2 regions of the Lysinibacillus sp. NPDC097214 genome follow, and region 2 is predicted to be linked to the other one. Evidence: riboswitches for the same ligand, from Rfam matches in the RefSeq annotation. Region 2 holds a riboswitch; the other holds the start of a gene.
What was found. Region 2 has a riboswitch for lysine ahead of ACQKMI_RS20505 (amino acid permease). Riboswitches for the same ligand answer to the same signal wherever they lie in the genome.
Positions count from the first base shown of each region.

Region 1 (3,391 bases), on a different contig from region 2:
TATTTGGCTATGCAGTTGAGAAGGGCTGGATGTGTGTGCAAGTTTTCTTTGTCCGTCAAGGTAAGCTCATTGAGCGAGACGTCTCTATTTTCCCGATTTATCAAGAGGCAGAAGAGGAATTTTTAACGTTCGTTGGGCGATTTTACGAAAAGCTAGAGCACATTAAGCCAAAGGAGATTTTTATCCCACAATCCATTGATGCAGATATTTTAACGGAATTATTAGAAGTTAAGGTACTAACACCAAAACGTGGGCAAAAAAAAGAGCTTGTTGAATTAGCGATTAAAAATGCTGAAATAGCTGTAGCAGCGAAATTCCAGCTTATTGAGCGTCAAGAAGAACGCACAATAGGAGCATGTGAGGCGCTCGGTGAAGCTATGGGTATTTCTACGCCTTTGCGAATTGAAGCTTTTGATAATAGTCATATGCATGGAACAGATGCTGTATCTGCAATGGTAGTATTTATCGATGGAAAACCTACAAAGAAGGATTATCGAAAATACAAAACACGCACTGCTGCCAAGCACGATGATTATGGGGCAATGCAGGAAGTAATCCGTCGTCGCTACACTCGAGTATTAAAGGAAGGTCTACCTTTACCAGATTTAGTACTAATTGATGGCGGGAAGGGGCAAATGGAAGTTGCAAGAGAAGTATTAGAGGATGAGCTCGGCCTTGTCATTCCAATTGCCGGATTAGCAAAAGATGAAAAGCATAATACGTCACAGCTTCTATTTGGTGATCCACCTGAAGTAATTGCATTAAAGCGCACAAGTGATGGCTTCTATTTACTGCAACGAATTCAGGACGAAGTACACCGCTTTGCTATTACCTTCTTACGACAGCAGCACGAGAAGCATGCTATACAATCTGTCCTCGATCATATAGAGGGCGTTGGTCCAAAGCGAAAACAGCAATTACTTAAGCATTTTGGCTCTGTCAAAAAAATTCGTGAGGCAAGTGTACAGGCGTTAGAAGAAGCCGGGATGCCTGCTAGTCTAGCTAGCAATATTTATACTTATTTTCAACAGGATACATTGTCAAAGGATTAGACATATGCTAAGGTTGTAGATAATATTGCTCTTCAATATAGCAATGTTATATAAGGTTCCTTAGCTTATTATAAGTTGATTGCGATGAGCCATAACTAGAAATTTTTCCGCTAAGGTTCAATTAAATACATTCACTATTTAGTGATGATAGAGGTGCAAGGTTCAAGAGTAATACATTCGAGGATGAACAAGTCCAGCGAAAATGTATGAAAGGGGAGCTTGCCGAAGTGAAGCATCGTTGTTTCCGATGCTGCACTGGTTTTACATTTAAGAGATGTAAGACTGTCGATTCTAAACGTTTCGGAGAGCTATCACACATGCGCAAGTTACTTTTATTGTACATGTTATAGGCAGCTTTCACGTTACGTGAGAGCTGCCTTTTTAGCTTTCTTTTAAGGCAGTTACTACTATGTAAGAGGTGATGCCAACCGTATTAGTTCAAGCCCTATAACTTAAGGTCGCTTTGAATTTGCAGCGTTATTTTTGTAAAGAGCCGCAAAAGTATAGCTACTTTATAATCAGCAAAATGATTAAATACGAAGGAGAATGATAAGGATGGCGAGAGTTGTGATGAAATTTGGTAGTGCTACATTAACATCAACAGAGCACATTCAAGATGTTGCGAAAAAGGTGATTGCAGAAAAGGAAAAAGGTTTTGAGATTGTCGTTGTCACTACGGCAATGAGGGGGATGTCTAAAGAATTAGCAAAGATGGCTCGTCATCTATCAGACAATGCGCCTAAGCGTGAACTAGACGCACTATTGTCAACAAGCTCACAACTAACAAGTGCATTAGTGGCGATTGCATTGCAGGAAGAAGGATATGAAGCAGTGTCATTAACAGGCTGGCAGGTAGGTATTCAAACCGATGCCATGTATGGCAATGCACGTATTGATGAGATAGACGCTAGTCGAATAGAAGCACATTTTATGCAGGGGAAAATCGTCATCGTTGCAGGGGAACAGGGTATCGATAATTCACGGAATATTACGACGCTTGGTAAAGGTGGGTCGGAAACGACGGCTATAGCAATTGCTGCAGCATTGGAGGCGGAGCGCGTAGATATTTACACGAATGTGGATGGAGTCTATACAGCTGACCCAAGTCAGGTAGCTCGGGCACAAAAGCTAGAAGAAATTTCCTATGATGAAATGCTGGAGCTATCAAACTTAGGTTCACAAGTTTTACACCCGCGAGCTGTAGAGTTAGCGAAGAAGTTTCAAATCCCAGTTACCACTCGGTCAAGCGAAAAAGATACAGTAGGTACTTTATTGAAGGAGGAAGTTGAAATGGAGAAAAATTTAGTTGTACGTGGTGTTGCCTATGAGTCAGACGTTATTCGCCTAACGGTAGGGTATGATGCTTATTCTAATGCTTCGTTAGCAGATATGTTCACAATACTTGCAGAAAATCGCATAAACGTCGATATCATCGTACAAGCAATAATTGATGGCTTAAAGCCGACTGTATCATTTACCATTTTAAAAGAGGAGTTCGCCGATGCATTACGTGTCCTAGAAGATAGCAAATTATCACTAGGGTTTAGTTTTGCTGATTTTGAAATCGGTTTAGCGAAAGTCTCTATTATTGGCTCAGGAATGGCATCAAATCCAGGAGTGGCTGCCCGTATGTTTGATCGTCTACGTCGAGAAGGTATCCCCGTGAAAATGGTAAGTACTTCTGAAATAAAAGTGTCTGTCGTTGTACCTCAGGACGAAATGATTCGTGCAGCGAATGCATTACATGACGAATTTAACCTCTTTCAGCAAATGTCTCCTAAAGCGTAGCGACAGGTACAGAAATCTCCTTTAAGTCACTTTTCAGAGGGTATCCAAACATTTGCTGAAATAAAGGAACTCAGTCTAAGAACGCCACGTCCTGTGGCAATGACTGAGTGACCAACTTCATGCTGCTGACGCTGCGTTAGCACTACGCTTTCGCGCAAAAAACATCTGTTGGCCTAAAGCCTCCGGCGGATGTCAAGGAATCGGAAAGGACTCCTTAGGGGATGTTAGCCTAAAATCATCGCATCCATGCGATAACGGCTAACTGACCTGCGTCGTGCAGGCCTAAGCACAAAGCCGATTCCGGACGCAATTATGCCGAGGCATAATTGATATTAAAACAAGCGCTTTACATATAATATTGAATAGGATGTGTCATTAAATGGCACATCTTTTTTGTTTACAGTAATTTATTACTTTTTATCCAATTCTATTGTTATATAATGAAATGTGACATGTTTTACCAAGTGGAAGGAGGGGGTTGTATGGTATTGTTTGGTTTGTTTCAAAAGCCAGTGGATGAAAGCGTTGAGAGAAACAACGATTTAGAAATA
Region 1 covers NZ_JBNNSS010000001.1:580,155-583,545, reverse strand. Annotated here, with positions in the region: gene uvrC (excinuclease ABC subunit UvrC) at 1-1,052, shown strand, start outside; lysine riboswitch at 1,193-1,371, shown strand; gene ACQKMI_RS02830 (aspartate kinase) at 1,608-2,840, shown strand; gene ACQKMI_RS02825 (hypothetical protein) at 2,867-2,998, opposite strand; gene ACQKMI_RS02820 (methyl-accepting chemotaxis protein) at 3,323-3,391, shown strand, end outside.
Region 1: it holds a riboswitch for lysine, as region 2 does, so the genes downstream of both, ACQKMI_RS02830 (aspartate kinase) here and ACQKMI_RS20505 (amino acid permease) in region 2, are expected to answer to the same signal.

Region 2 (3,391 bases):
TATCCATTAATGACGCACCAGATTGAACCATGTAATTTAGTACGTCTAGTTTAAAACTTACAGGATAATTTGTATAGTTCTTCTTTAAACCAGCCTCTCCGTGTAACTCATAGACTTTCAACCAGTATTGAAATTGCGATCTTGTCACTTTCATTTGTCTTGCGTATTCTTTTAGTGAAATTAATTTAGGATTAAATCCTTGAATAATGGCCAATTTTATTTCAGTTGTAAATCTAGTCATAAAAAAACTGCACCTCCAATTGTTAGAGTGTGTCTAACAATTGGGGTGCAGTTCAAAATAAGATTATGAGCTGCCTTTTTTAATTCACATATTCGTTTTTAGAAGCCCTAAATGAACATAAGAAGAGTATCAATACTACGACAACAAATAACCAACCAGTGGTACTCCAATCACCGAATAAATCATGTAAATAACCAAATAAGATTGGACCAATTGCGGCTAATAAATAGCCTAGTGATTGTGCAAATCCTGATAAATCAGCTGCCTCAAAAGCGGTACGGGTACGTAATGTAAAGAACATCATCGCTAATGAGAATGAGGCTCCACCGGCTAAGCCTAGTAGCACCATCCACAGTATAGCGAGGCTTGTCCATTCCATTACTAGTCCGATAAAGCCAATTAAGTAAAATGCCGTAAACATTAATACGAGAGGTCGTTGAGATGTCATTTTACTAGCGATAATAGGCACAGCTAAAGCCATTGGGACTTGTGAAAATTGCATGATGGAAAACATCCATCCTGCACGATCTGCAGCTAATCCTTGTGCTATATATATTTCTGGAATCCAAGCCGCGGTTGTATAGAATAATAATGACTGAAATCCCATAGCTCCCGCTACTGCCCAAGTAACAGGTGATTTCCATAAAGGTGTACGTTCTTTCGTAGTTTTAACATTAGGCTCAGGCTTATTAAATTTCAACTGTGGAATCCAAATTAAAATGGTTAACGCCACAAGAACAAGTGCGACTGCCAGTGCACCTTGCCAGCCAATTGATGAATGGGCAACAGGATAGCTAATGCCAGCACCGAGACCAGCTGTCAAATTCATCGACATTGTGAAAAAGGCCATAAGTAAACCTACGTGATAGGGAAACTTCAATTTAAGTAATCCTGGAATAAGTACGTTACCGAATGAAATGGCTATACCAATTAGCGCAGTACCAAATACGAGCAAACTAGTTGTGCCGAGGGAGCGTAGTACAATCCCTAGCCCTAAAAGAATAGTTGATAAAAATAATGTTAATTCTAGCCCGAATTTACGTGCGACAATTGGTGCGAAAGGTGAAATAATTGCAAATGCTAGCAAAGGGATTGTTGTTAGAAAGCCTGCTAGTACATAGGATATGCCGAGGTCTTCACGGATAAAGGAAATAATAGGTCCAACAACTGTTAGCGGCATCCGTAATGTCGAGGCAATACAAATTACGCCGATAACTAGTAATAAGGTTGTACCTTTCCAGTTAATTTTCCTACTAGGATAAGTATCGGTATGTTCATGAGTAGTCAAATAAATCCCCCCTGTTAGAACAATTATGATTGAACCACTATACCACTTTATCACAATAATAAAAATAGTGGAAAATTCACAAAATATAGAATATTACTTGAGTTATTGAAATGTCATAGGTCGTATGTTAAAATAAAAAACATCATAAATTTAATAATATGCCTCATGTTTATATTGAGGTAGAGGTCGCGGTATTTAAGAGTATGCTAATGGAAATGACAAGCATTTGAGATATTAGTTGAAAGGAAATACTGCCGAAGTGTGAGGGGACTTGAAAACCTCATGCTGGGGCTGTCTCCGAAAGGAACAGAACTGTCACGTTTGAACAACGTGTTGAGCTATCATTTTGAAAGAACAGAGGATTTATTTAGCCATCACTGCCGTTCATGTGATGGCATTTTTTTGCCTCTTAAAGGAAGGATGCTATATTGTGAGTGAGATAAAAGTCAATCAGCTTGGCCATAAAGCGCCAAAGCTGAAAAAAGAATTGAAAAGCCGTCATATTACAATGATTTCATTAGGCGGTACAATCGGTACAGGATTGTTTTTAGCTAGTGGTGGTGCCATTGCACAAGCAGGCCCTGGCGGTGCACTTCTTGCTTATGCATTAATCGGTATCATGGTGTATTTTTTAATGACGAGCTTAGGCGAAATGGCAGCCTATATGCCATCATCGGGCTCATTTAGTACGTATGCTACAAAATTTGTAGATCCAGCTCTAGGCTTTGCCCTTGGTTGGAACTACTGGTACAACTGGGCAATTACAATTGCAGCAGAAATTTCTGCTGTATCATTAATTATGAAATATTGGTTCCCAGATAGCTCATCAGCACTTTGGACTGTGTTATTTATTGCTGTCGTTTTAACGTTCAATCTATTATCAGTAAAAAGCTATGGTGAAAGTGAATATTGGTTTGCCATGATAAAGGTTGTAACTGTAATCATTTTTATTATCATCAGTTTCTTAATGATTTTTGGTATTTTAGGAGGAAACGCTCCGGTAGGCTTTACGAATTTCTTTATCAGTGATGGACCATTCCATGGTGGATTCCTTGCTACATTTGGTATTTTCTTAGCTGCAGGATTCTCGTTCCAAGGGACAGAGCTACTTGGAATAACAGCAGGTGAAACAGATGATCCTGGTAAAAATATTCCGAAAGCTGTTAAGTCTGTTTTCTGGCGAATTCTTTTATTCTATATTTTAGCGATTGGTGCAATTGGGCTGCTGATTCCATTTACAGACGCACGTTTGCTATCTGAAGATATCGCTGTTTCACCATTTACACTGGTGTTCGACCGTTTAGGAATTGCCTTTGCTGCATCATTGATGAATGCTATCATTCTAACGGCAATGCTGTCAGCGGGGAATTCAGGGCTGTACGCATCTTCTCGTATGCTTTGGCAATTAGCGGTAGATGGACATGCACCGAAATTTTTCGCTAAACTAAGCCGTCGAGGTATTCCGATTTACGCATTAATGGCGACTTTAGCTGTAGGCTCCCTAGCATTTTTAGCTTCATTCTTTGGTGATGGTGTGGTCTACATGTGGCTTCTAAATGCCTCTGGGATGTCTGGCTTTATTGCCTGGCTAGGAATTGCATTTAGCCATTACCGTTTCCGTCGAGCGTTCGAGGTACAGGGCTTAGATCCGAAATTGTTGCCGTATAGAGCAAAGCTATTCCCATTCGGCCCGCTATTTGCCTTTACGGTTTGTATGATTGTTGTTATTGGACAAAACTACAATGCCTTTACGGGGGATACAGTAGATTGGTACGGAGTCCTTGTCTCGTATATCGGTATTCCACTGTTCTTGCTGTTATGGCTTGGCTATAAAATCAAGCATAAAACAAAGATGCTTCCAC
Region 2 covers NZ_JBNNSS010000011.1:4,080-7,470, forward strand. Annotated here, with positions in the region: one part of gene ACQKMI_RS20495 (IS3 family transposase) at 1-241, opposite strand, end outside; gene ACQKMI_RS20500 (CynX/NimT family MFS transporter) at 321-1,529, opposite strand; lysine riboswitch at 1,702-1,878, shown strand; gene ACQKMI_RS20505 (amino acid permease) at 1,960-3,391, shown strand, end outside.